Regions from separate parts of the Bacillus sp. FJAT-27231 genome, predicted to be linked through region 1. Evidence: riboswitches for the same ligand, from Rfam matches in the RefSeq annotation. Region 1 holds a riboswitch; each other region holds the start of a gene.
What was found. Region 1 has a riboswitch for thiamine pyrophosphate ahead of AC623_RS07725 (thiazole synthase). Riboswitches for the same ligand answer to the same signal wherever they lie in the genome.

Region 1 (4,211 bases):
CGGCTCCAGCTGCAAGCGCCACATCTACACGGTCATTGATGATAATTTTTTCTTTAGGAACCCCGTTAGCGATAAAGATTTCAACCCAATGGAATAACTCCTTGGCACTGCGCTGTTTTTCTCTAATATGAATGAAATCAACAAAAGAATGTATATCAGAGGCAATGTTAGACGCCTGCACCAGTTCGAGCTTTCCGGTTGTGATCGCATGAAGCTGGAAAGACATCTTTCTCCTCCTCACCTGCCAAAATGTCCCAATCTTTAGAAACCGGCTGGTAGCCGAGCTGTTTAAGCCGGTTCTTTACTTCTTCTACCGAGCGGGTATCAGAAATTTCAAATTGGCTGTTATCCTCTATTTTGTTCGCATAGCCGCCAACAACTGTAGAAGAAGCAGCGGACATTTTCGTTACGCCAAGCTTAATAAGATGATCTCTAAGTTCTGCTTCTTCACGAGTGGAAAGCGTAATGCCTGCGCGCGGCATAAATAAGCGGAAAGCAAGCATAGCCTGAACAAGATCTTTATCCTCTACGTTCACTCGCGGTTCAAATCCGCCGAGGTTCGGACGGATACGCGGAAAAGAAACAGCAATGTCTGTTTCGATGTACTTTTTCTGCAAATAGCGGGCATGCAAAGCCGTAAAGAACACTTCTTTTTGCCAATTGTCCATCCCGAGCAGCGCCCCGATATTAATCGACCTCATGCCGGCCTGACAGCCTCGCTCCGGTGCATCAAGGCGATAGCGATAATTTCTTTTCGGCCCTTTTATATGAATGTCTTTATACACTTCTTCATTGTAGACTTCTTGATAAACAGTCAGCCCATCAACACCGGCCTGGAAAAGCTGGTGATATTCCTTCGTATCAAGCGGCTGCACCTCGATCGCGATGGAAGCAGCATGCTTCCTTAAAATACGGGCACTCTCTGCCAAATAAGAAACCGACGAGTGAATACGAGATTCACCTGTCAGCAAAATAACGTGCTGGATGCCCATTTCTTTTAACGCTTTAGCTTCCTGATCAATTTCCAAAGCGGTTAACTTCCGTCTTGGAAAATCATTATCAAAGCTAAAGCTGCAATAAGCACATTTATTTACACAGTAGTCCGTTAAGTACAGCGGTGCATACAAAGAAATTATTTTCCCAAAATTCTGAACAGTGAGCCAGTGAGCCTTCTGCGCCATCTCTTCTAAGCGCTCAGCAGCAGCCGGTGAAAGAAGGGCTAATAAGTCGGGTTCATCTAGGTCTGTTTTATTTAAAGCCCTGTCTACATCCTTTATCGTCATGCTTTCTAACATTGTTTCATATGGTTTATGTTTAATTGAATCGTACACCTCATAGAAACTCATCAAATTCCTCCTTACTATCAGTCACTATTGAAAAAACGCCTTCACCTTGAAACAGACACTAACGTAAAAATCCAGTCAGCGGTGATGAAGCAGCTGCCCTTTGTGATACTGGTCCTAGTCCGGCTAAATATGCTTTTCGTCCAGCCATAACGGCCAAGTTAAAAGCTTCTGCCATGCTTACCGGGTCGTCCGCTGTCGCAATGGCCGTGTTAACAAGAACAGCGTCCGCTCCCATTTCCATTGCTTCAGCCGCTTCAGACGGCCTGCCAATTCCTGCGTCTACAATGATAGGCAGCGTTTTTTCTTCGATTAAAATTCGAATCATCTCTTTCATACGAATGCCCCTATTTGATCCAATAGGTGAACCGAGCGGCATAATAGCGGCTGCGCCGGCATCCGCTAATTTTTTGGCTGCCATTAAATCGGGATTCATATAAGGGAGAACGACAAAGCCCTCGTTAGCAAGGATATTAGTCGCCCGAATTGTTTCTTCATTGTCTGGCAGTAAATACTTTTGATCAGAAATCACTTCGATTTTAATCCAATTGCCCATTCCAGCCGCTCTCGCCAGTCTAGCGATCCTGACCGCCTCCTCGGCATTTCTCGCGCCTGATGTATTAGGCATAATAATCATGTTTGGTGGAATGTCTTCCAAAATATTTTCATGGCCCGCTTCAAGATCCACCCTTCTGACTGCTACCGTGACTACTTCTGAACCGGACTGGGCAAAGGCTTGCCTCATGACCGAGTGATCGGCAAACTTTCCTGTCCCCGTAAAGAGACGGTTCGTTAACTTCGTTTGACCAATGATTAATTCATCCATATTACTTCCTCCTTTTTACAATGAAAAAAAGCCTGCCACAACGGCAGGCTTTTCTTTATGTACAACAAACAAAGATACATACATAAAATACAGCTTCCCTCCGTTGGTACTAACCAAATCAGGTTCAAGGGTTAGATGCTTGCATCCTCTCAGCCATAAAGGCACCCCTAGCTAACTTTTATTTAATTTTCTCTATTATACTCTGAATCTTCTAAATTGTTAAGCACTTTTTTTGATTTTAATAAATCTCTAATCTCTGTAAGCAATTCTTCTTCCTTGGAAAGCACAGGTTCCGCCTCTTCTTCCTTCTTCTCATGATACAACTTGTTGAACAAACGAACAAAGAGAAATAATGAAAAGGAAATAATGAGAAAGTGAACAATGGACTGTATAAAAAGCCCGTACTTTACTTGAGCGCTCCCAAATTGGAACACCAATTTAGAAAAATTAATGCCTCCTATCAGTAAGCCGATGACGGGCATAATTATATCTTGTACAAGAGAAGAAACAATTTTGCCAAACGCCGATCCAATAATAACACCGACAGCTAGATCAATCACATTGCCGCGCATGGCAAATTTTTTAAATTCCTGAAACAAATGAATAGAACTCCTTTCAACTGCTTTTCTTCATGATCGTTACTAAACGTTATTTTGATTCTGTCTTCGCTCCGACGCCAATCCGCTTCATCTCTCCCCAATCCTTCTTACCGGCTAAAAACTGAAAGAATCCTTCTAACCGCCATTTAATCATTAAAGGCCGATACCAGAATGTTTCAGAAAGGGCAAAGAAAAATAGTTTCACAATATCAGACGGTTCCGGGTACTTCCTTAAACTCCATTCTTCTAAGAGTACGCCGCTCATGGATAAAATCGAGCCATATAAAAATGATAAAGTGGCCATCAGCAGGGCCGTTTCGGGATTAATAAAAGAAAACAGCAAACCGAATATAATAAGCAAATAACCCATCAGTTCAACAAACACGCCCATCAGCTCAATTAAAAAGAAATAAGCCATGGATAACATGCCGACGAGGCCGTATTTTGGGTTAAACAGCATATCCTTGTTATTCCAAATGACTTCACACAGCCCTCGATGCCAACGCTGGCGCTGCCTGCGTAAATAGAGAGCCGACTCTGGAGCCTCTGTCCAGCAGACTGGGTCAGGTACGTATAGTATCTTTTTATTCAATCCTTCCTCTTTAATCATCCGGTGCAGCCGAACGACTAAATCCATATCCTCTCCTACTGTATTGGTCCGATAGCCGCCAATGTGAATAACGGACTCTTTCTCAAATACACCAAATGCCCCTGAAATAATAAGCAGCAAATTATGACGGCTTAAGCCGATGCGGCCGATTAAAAAAGCTCGTAAATATTCTATGACCTGCATAATTACAAATGGCTTGTTGGATAGGCCCACTTCCATCACTTCTCCGCCTTCGATATAACAGCCATTGGCGATTCTTACACTTCCCCCAACAGCAATCACATCACCGTTTGAATCTAAAATCGGCTTAATCACTTTTAAAAACGCATTTCTTTCTAAAACGGAATCTCCATCCAGTGAACAAACATATGGATAATGAGATAAGTTTATCCCTGCATTTAAAGCATCTGCTTTCCCGCCATTTTTCTTGTCAATCATGTATAGATTTTTATAAAGTGTTGAACGGTAAATTCCTTTTACTTCAGCTGTTGGAATTCTCGTACGCAATACTTTATTTGTCTTTACCATCTGAAATGATTCGATCATCGTTTCAGCAGTTCTATCCTTTGAGCCATCGTTAATGACGATAACCTCGTATTCCGGATAATAAATGCTAAGAAGAGAGCGCACACTATTATAAATACCCGCTTCTTCGTTATAAGCAGGCACAAGAATAGAAACGGGCTTTGTATCAAAGGAATCAAGCAGATCTTCCTCTGCCTCGCTGGAGTTAAAGCCATATTCACTGCGCAATTGCCTCGCTGAGATAAACAGAATAATAAAGTAAAATAAAAGCACAAAAGCTGTATAGGAAATAAACAACCAGGACAAAA
Region 2 (4,211 bases), 460 kb from region 1:
AGTGCAATTGGACAAAAAATTGAAAATGTTTTACAATAATTTTGCACTAAACTATTGTGAAAAGATTCTAAAAAATTGTAAAATGGTATGTATATAGTTATTTATTATCTTTATCTTTTCCCAAATTCATATACAGCAAGGAGACAGTGCGAAATGAAAGAACAAACTATCCAACTCAACTTAAGTCCTGAAAGAAAATCGAAGCCAAAATCTGAAGAGCTAGGCTTTGGAAAAATTTTCACGGATCATATGTTTATTATGGATTATACTGAAGGGCAGGGCTGGCACGATCCGCGCATTGTTCCTTACCAGCCGATTTCACTAGATCCGGCCTGCATGATCTTTCATTATGGCCAGACGGTGTTTGAAGGATTAAAAGCATACCTTACAGAAGATAATCGAGTGTTATTATTCCGCCCACAGAAAAACTTTGAGCGTTTAAACCGTTCAAATGAACGCCTATGTATTCCTCCAGTGGATGAAGAGTTTGCTCTAGAAGCTTTAAAACAATTGATTTCAGTGGAAAGAGATTGGATTCCGAACGCAGAAGGGACCTCTCTTTATATTCGTCCATTTATTATTTCTACAGAGCCTTTCCTTGGAGTGGCACCATCAAGCCGTTATAAATTTATGATTATTTTATCACCGGTAGGAGCTTACTATAAAGAGGGCATTCATCCAGTGAAAATATTAGTAGAAAGCGAGTTTGTCCGTGCGGTTGCTGGTGGAACAGGAGAAGCCAAGACAGCTGGAAACTATGCTTCTAGTTTAAAGGCGCAGGAAATAGCTGACGGCAAAGGATATACTCAAGTTCTATGGCTGGATGGCTTAGAGAAGAAATACATTGAAGAAGTAGGCAGCATGAATGTCTTCTTTAAAATAAATGGAGAAATTATAACGCCTGCTTTAAACGGCAGCATTTTAGAGGGAGTCACGAGAAACTCTGTCATCGAGCTTCTAAAATCTTGGGATCTGCCAGTAACAGAACGCCGTTTGGCGATGGAAGAAATTCGTGAAGCGTATAAGTCCGGCCAATTAGAAGAAGCCTTTGGTACAGGAACAGCAGCCGTTATTTCTCCAATCGGAGAATTGCTCTGGAATGATGAAAAGATGGTCATTAATGAAGGAGCTACAGGTCCGATCGCTAAAAAGCTTTATAGCACAATTACTGGTATCCAAAATGGAAAAGAACAAGATCCATTTAACTGGACAGTAGAAGTAGAACAATATGCTGCAACAAAATAATAATACGTCTGCCTTTTGGCAGACGTATTTTTTTTATTCCTGATCCACGAATTTAACGAGCATATGGGCTAAATGATGACGTTCATCCTGCGTGCCTACATTCCATAGCTCCTGGAGCAGTTTTTCTTCTCTATTTTTTGGCTCAGCATGTTCTGCTAAGTAGTCAGCAATTTTCTCGGTAGCCACCGCAAGCTGCTCTTCATTCAAGCCGATTTTTTCAGCAAGTTCAATTCTTTTTTTCAAATAGGATTTAAAAGAGTTAAAATTCTCAAGAATGCTGTCCATTCTTTCAGGACTAATTCGCTCAAGCGTATCGTCTACTTTATGGGGCTGTAACTCTCCATCTTTATGAATAGCATGGTTTTCCTCTGTCATCAGTGATTCCTCCTTTACTGTTTCGTTATGCCCTCCTTCGCCTATTTTCAAACCTGAGACAGAGGAATTTCAGTAGCTTAAGGACGAATATGAACAGGAGTGCCAATTGGGACAATGCTTGCTAATTCTTCTACGTCGCGATTGTACATGCGGATGCAGCCTTTTGAAACAAACTTGCCGATGGAGGAAGGATTATTCGTTCCATGGATGCCATAAGATTGTTTTGATAAACTCATCCACATCGTTCCGAATGGACCGCCTGGATTGGGAGCTTTATTAATAATGACAAAGTCTCCGGTCGGTGTTCGAGTCAGCATTTTGCCTACACCTACCGGATAGGTTTTTTGAACATTCCCACGGCGAAACAACGTCAATTTGCGCTGGGATAGCGAAATACTGATAGAGTAGGGGAGAGAACTAGGTGACGGAAGACCTGGAATCCGGATTTGCTGCCCAGGAGAAAGCTGATACAGATTGACCCCAGGGTTAGCAGCGATCAGCTGAGAGACAGAAAGCCGATAATCACCAGCAATTGATGAAACTGTTTCTCCACGTTTCACAACATGATTCATAGACGCACCTGCTTTTATTCTTTTTTGAACAAGCCCTAATAAAGCGAAAACTCCAATATTCACTTACGTATATGAAAGATAAAAAGCAGATATACACATTTATTAAAATAGGTGATGCTGACCCATCACTCCTCGCTGAAAAACGGAAAGCACTTTATCACTTTAAATTGGCGAACAATCCCCCTGTTTCATTTTCTTTACACTTATGCTATAGTAAGAATATACAAGTCCACTAGGGGTGTCGTTAGACTGAGAGAGGAGTGATCCTCAACTCTAAGAACCTGATCTGGTTAGTACCAGCGTAGGGAACGTGTGACAGATACGGGAAACATTCGCAAATGCGGAATATCTTTTGTATCAGTTCACCCCTTTGGATAAGAAAAGGGGGATTTTTTATGGAGAGAAATAAACTAGTGACAATGATCGAAATCGCTGTTATGGCGGGATTATCGTTCATATTAAGCTACGTGGAGTTCGGTGCTCTATGGGCGTTTGGAGGCTCTATTTCGCTTGTAATGGTACCGATATTCGTTATGGCGTTTCGCCGAGGCTGGCAAGCAGGCTTCTTAGCAGGTCTGTTAGTGGGGTTAATCAGCTTACTGACAGGCGGCTATGTTGTCCATCCGGTACAGCTAGTCCTCGATTATCCACTTGCCTATGCGGTGCTTGGATTAGGAGCATTTGTTGTTTTTCATAAGCCGGTTACGACAGGCCGAATTTTCGCTGGCCTATTATTAGGTACATCACTTCGCCTTGTCTGCCATTTCCTTTCCGGAGTCATTTGGTTCGGCAGTTATGCACCTAAAGGCACGCCGGTTGCTGTTTATTCTTTCTTGTATAACCTTTCCTATTTACTTCCGGAAATGTTGATTACATCAGCTGTATTACTCTTCTTGAAAAAGACAGCACCGCGTTTTTATAAGCAATCTGCTTCTATTGAAAGCAGTTCGGCTAGTTATTAATAAATAGAAAAAGCAGAAGCCGTATGGATGGGTCGATCCATACGGCTTCTGTTTTTTTTGTGTAAAAGAGGCCCACAGCTGAAATGTCGAAGACATTTCGATACAATGAAATAAAAATATTTTAAAAATGGGAGCGGGATCGTATGCTGACGGAAAAATTGAAGAAATGGCTAGCCAATCAAAAGCCTACTCGCGCCTTGCTGCTTCCGAAGCTAGAACAGCTTCATGCTTTGTTGTTGAAGTATGAGGATCAGGAAAGAGCGCAATTGTGCGCTGAATTGATGGAAAAGCTGGAAAATCGCGAGTATGTCATTGCCTTTTATGGTCATTTCTCAGCTGGAAAATCTTCGATGATCAATGAATTAATGGGGGAAAGCTTGCTGCCTTCGAGCCCTATTCCGACGAGCGCCAATATCGTAAAAGTGAAAGAGGGTGAGCCCTGTGCGAACATTTTGTTTAAAGATGGGACGCTCAAAAACTTTCCTTATCCTTACAACATCGAGGACATCCAAGCGTATTGTGTGAACGGAAATATAGTAGAGGAAGTCGAAATATCACATCGCACTGGGCAACTTCCGGAAGGAGTGACTGTTTTTGATACACCGGGAATTGATTCGACAGATGATGCTCACCGAGTCAGTGCTTTGTCCAAGCTTCATTTAGCTGATCTTGTTTTTTATATGATGGATTATAATCATGTGCAGTCTCCGGTCAATTTTGAATTTAACCGTCAGCTTTCAGAAAGAGGAAAAGATAATTATATTATCATTAATCAAATTGATAAGCATGTCGCTAGTGAATTATCTTTTGAAGAGTTTTCAAGCCGTATTCATCATTCGTTCACTGAGCATCATCTCACATACAATGGACTTTATTTCACTTCCTTGCAGGATGAGAGTCATCCGTATAACCAAATAAACGAGTTAAAAACCTTTTTATCCAGCAAAATTGCAGATCGCTACCAGCAAATTACTGCCCATGTTCTTCAAGAAGCGATCATCATAGCCATGGATTTTTTTCAAAAACAGCAGGAAAAGAAGAGAAGAAAGCTAGATGA
Region 3 (4,211 bases), 590 kb from region 1:
ACAGCCGGGTTAATCGTATTCGTCCCCGGTAAAACTCCAGGATAGCTTTTTGTAACGGCCCAGTAGCGCTCTAATTCCTGCAGCCCTTCTATCACTTTCATCATCTTCTCAATAGCACTAGCCCCAAACAACTTTCCGCCTGCATGAATCATGTTTCTTCGCGTAGCATCGTGGTATGTCTGGCTGCTCTTGAGCGTGATCCATCCGGTAATCACCCCGCCTTGCCCTTGTATATGTAAATCGCTCGTATCTACTACTATCGCAAAATCTGCTTTATATCCCTGTCTGCAGCATTCAAGCGTTCCCGCTTCCCCTACTTCTTCACCAATCACCGATTGAAAAATCACATCTCCTGGAAGTGAAATGCCTGCTTCGCGGAGAAGCTGCAGCGCAAACAAAGCGCCAGCCAGTCCCCCCTTCATATCAGCTGCTCCACGGCCAATAATAGAATCGTTCTTTATAACAGCCTGAAACGGATCGATCTCCCACTCCTCATCCTCCTGCACTTCTGCCACATCGATGTGCCCGTTAATGATTAAGCTTTGGAATGTCTCAGAATCCGTTCCCCTCCATTTTCCGACCACATTCGGATCATTTGGATATACGTCCCACATATCAATAGAAAAACCTAGCTCCTTTAAAAAATCTGCTACAAATGACTGCGCCTCTTTTGTATTCCGTGCAGGTGGAGCAGGTGTTTGAAAAGCAATAAGCGTTTTTACTAAATAAATGAGCTCCTCCTGCCGATGCTCTACTTCTTGCAAAATCGTATTCAGTTCTTTGACCATCATCTTCTCCCTCCCTTAGAAGATACATGCAAAAAAGCCGCTTCTCCAAAGAGAAGCGGCTGTATAAGCTTTCATTTAGCTGCAACAATAAAAAAGATTGCAGCTTGGCATCATTTATACGACCTCTTCCCTACGCTGGCATTATCCAGTTCAGGTGATAAGGGTTAAGGCAATCTACCTCTCTCAGCTTTTGCAAGCACCCCCAAGGACACATTATTCAATTAGTCTTTCATTCTAGTTGTAACATACTTAGCAGAATTCAGCAATACAATTCAGAATTTTTAAACAAATACAATCCGGTATTTATTTAAAAAAAAACCGTATATTGATAAAAAGCTTCTATTTGGAAGGAGGAACGCTGTCTTGTATCATCCTGACCCATTTAAACGGCTTTATGCTATTCCTCTTATGGGCTACCCGTTCGTTCAGCCACAGGCTTTAACCCAGCCGCCATCCTACAGGCCTTATCCTAAAGTAGACGTTACTTTATTTAAACAATCTGCTCAATCCATTAAACAGCTCGTCCATGAGAGTAATTTGCTGCTCAATAAACTAACAGATAACAGCGACTTTGCCTTTCGATTAATGACGGCCGCCCAAGCGGCAAACCACCGAGAGGTAGAACGGCTTGTCCGATCAACGGGAATACCTAGAAAAGCGATTATTTCCTTTACCCCTGATGTTTTTCGGATTGAACTGAGAACCACTACAGCAAATGCAGAATGCTGCAAACTCGCGATTTCACTTCGCTGGCGTTAATGATTTAGACGGTATTTCCACGTTTTTAATTTAATAAGCCGTCTTACGAGCAGGAGACCGATGAGAGATCCAGACAAGCTGCTAATGAGAAAAGCAGGCAAAAAGAAGAAAGCACCCGCAGTCGTCCCCATTAAAATTTTCGCATAAGGTACAGCAAATAAAGGAGCCACGATGCCCGAACCTGCGGCTTCTCCAATAGAAGCGCTCCATGACCGGCTCGTTTTTTGATACATATAACCAGCAAGAAAAGCTCCAATCATTCCTCCTGGAAACGCTAATAACGACCCCGTCCCCATCAAATTCCTAAGAAGTCCGGTCACAAACGCAATGATAACAGCTGGACCCGGGCCAAGCAGAACCCCAGCCATGACGTTTACGTCATGCTGGACAGGATATGCTTTTGCTGCCCCGGCAGGAAACCAAATAAGCGACGAACCAAATGTTGCAACGGCTGTAAATAAAGCCATATACGCCAGCTTCTGTACTTGATTCATTTCCTCTTCCTCCAATGCAAAAAAGCCGAATCCTCATCTGGATACGGCTAATGTAAGTAAAATAGTCAATAAACGCTCTACTTTCCTACGCTGGTATCAACCAGATCAGGTTCAAAGAGTTGAAAAGCCCTGTGCTTTTCTCTCAGCCTGTAACAGGCACCTCTAGTAGCTTTTTATTAAATTTACTTTCCATTATAGAGGGAATCCGGTTAAATGGGAAGCACCTTTCTATGCAGCTTTTTACTCATTTGTTCCCCGCCAGACGACATCTTTCTCCTTTTGCTTCTTGGAAACGTCTATTCACCTCATCCCAACAAACAATATTCCACCAATTATTAATATAATCTGCCCGCTTATTTTGATATTTTAAATAATAAGCATGTTCCCATACATCAAGTACAAGCAGCGGTACAACATCCCACTGGCTTAAATTTTGATGCTTTTCCGCTTGTAATATTTCCAGCCGCTGGGCTTGAGGTGCCCATACAAGAATCGTCCACCCTCCGCCCTCCACGTTCTCAGCCGCCTTTGAAAAATGGTTTTTAAACTGGTCGAAGCTGCCAAACGAACGTGCAATCTCACGGTTTAATTCTCCTGATGGTTTTCCCCCTCCGTGCGGACACATAACTTTCCAAAAGATAGAATGCAAATAATGGCCGGCACCGTTAAAGGCAAGCTCTCTTTCCCAATGCTTTACGAGCCGAAAGTCATTGTTATTTCTTGCTTTTTGCAGTTCCAGCTCTGCCCTGTTCAATCCATCTACATACCCTTTATGATGCCGATCATGATGAAGCCTCATAGTGGCTTCGTCAATGTAAGGTTCCAATGCATTATACGCATAAGGAAGTGGCGGAAGTTTGTGCCCTCCGATTGGAACCTGCTCCGCTCTTTCCTGTTCATCCTCTTTCTCTTCTATGTCTTTTTCAGCAAACAAGCGCTCGTGAAGCTGCCGCCACTCCTGATCCAATGCTTGAATCTCTTCCTGAATCGAGTGAGCTTCCTCTTCATCTTCCACCTTTAATAGGCGGTCATTGATCTTTTCGACTCGTTCTTTCCACTTTTCTACTTGGTTAAGATCCAGGTTTTCATGCTGCAGCGCGCACAACGCGTCACACCATTTTTTTGCTTCTTTCAAATAGCTGAAATATTTCTCCATTCCCGCTCCCCCTTCCAGCTGCTCATTTCAACATATGCATGCTTTGGGTTTACGTTCTTATTCCAAACGCTCGTCTTATCACGTAAAAGAAAGAATGAAGAAGACAAGGATTAGATGAGAATAAAACGTTTTCGCTAGTTTGCTTACACAAAAAGGCTGTCCAACAGCTAAAGTCTCCTTAACTGCTGAACAGCTCTCCTATCAACTAGATATTTCTACTCTGCTTTGGAGCGGCTTCTTAAACTTAAACCACGCCACAATCACGCCAATAATTAAAATTAAACCGAGATAGCCTACAATTGGATAGAGAGTACCGACTAATTTGACAAACCCTACGAAGCTCGCGAGAAAAGCGACCAATGTAGAGGCGATAACGGTTAGGGTAAAAGATTTGCCCCTTGCTGGAACGATTCTAGCCGCAAAAGCATAAATCATGCCAACAGATGTATTGTAAATCATCGCCAACAAAACAAACGACATGAAGTATCCGGTAATCGGCGAAATTTCATTGGCAATGTGCACAATAGGCATCGCGGCTTGCTGGCTAGCCTCGAAATCTAAAAGCATCGTAAGATTAATAAATAAAATTAATAAGCCGAGACCGATTCCTCCTAAAATCCCTCCAAGTCCAGCTGTTTTTTCACTTTTCTCTGCCCCGCCCATCAAAGCCAAAATAGCTCCGCCGGCCGCAATATTGTAAGAAACATATAATATAGCTCCTATCAGCCAATGGGAGGCTGCCGTGTTTTCTGTTTTTCTTAGTTGTAAAATATCAGATAGATTTCCTTCATAATGAATGACCGAATACATAAAGACGATAAAAATCATGATAAATAAGAACGGTGTCATGAAACTAATCGCTGAAATCACCTTTTGAAAATTGAAACATAAAGTGACAGCCGTAAGGACAGTCATTACCATGCTGCCATATAAAGGCGCTATGCCAAATTGCTGCTCAAAAATGGACCCGCTGCCTGCAATCATAACGGCTGCTACTCCAAACAAGAAAAAAGT

Region 2: linked by a shared signal. The riboswitch ahead of thiT (energy-coupled thiamine transporter ThiT) and the one ahead of AC623_RS07725 (thiazole synthase) in region 1 are both predicted to bind thiamine pyrophosphate.
Region 3: linked by a shared signal. The riboswitch ahead of thiW (energy coupling factor transporter S component ThiW) and the one ahead of AC623_RS07725 (thiazole synthase) in region 1 are both predicted to bind thiamine pyrophosphate.

The regions. Positions count from the first base shown of each region.
Region 1 is NZ_LFZU01000001.1:1,636,172-1,640,382, reverse strand. Features, by position in the region: gene AC623_RS07735 (thiamine phosphate synthase) at 1-226, opposite strand, end outside; gene thiH (2-iminoacetate synthase ThiH) at 168-1,346, opposite strand; gene AC623_RS07725 (thiazole synthase) at 1,405-2,169, opposite strand; TPP riboswitch at 2,248-2,348, opposite strand; gene mscL (large conductance mechanosensitive channel protein MscL) at 2,352-2,768, opposite strand; gene AC623_RS07715 (glycosyltransferase family 2 protein) at 2,818-4,211, opposite strand, start outside.
Region 2 is NZ_LFZU01000001.1:2,091,548-2,095,758, reverse strand. Features, by position in the region: gene AC623_RS09770 (branched-chain amino acid aminotransferase) at 154-1,245, shown strand; gene AC623_RS09765 (DUF3243 domain-containing protein) at 1,279-1,620, opposite strand; gene AC623_RS09760 (L,D-transpeptidase family protein) at 1,698-2,192, opposite strand; TPP riboswitch at 2,417-2,518, shown strand; gene thiT (energy-coupled thiamine transporter ThiT) at 2,588-3,154, shown strand; gene AC623_RS09750 (dynamin family protein) at 3,298-4,211, shown strand, end outside.
Region 3 is NZ_LFZU01000001.1:1,042,178-1,046,388, reverse strand. Features, by position in the region: gene AC623_RS04960 (acetylornithine deacetylase) at 1-788, opposite strand, end outside; TPP riboswitch at 898-1,002, opposite strand; gene AC623_RS04955 (hypothetical protein) at 1,152-1,547, shown strand; gene thiW (energy coupling factor transporter S component ThiW) at 1,544-2,041, opposite strand; TPP riboswitch at 2,107-2,215, opposite strand; gene AC623_RS04945 (superoxide dismutase) at 2,286-3,197, opposite strand; gene AC623_RS04940 (YkvI family membrane protein) at 3,399-4,211, opposite strand, start outside.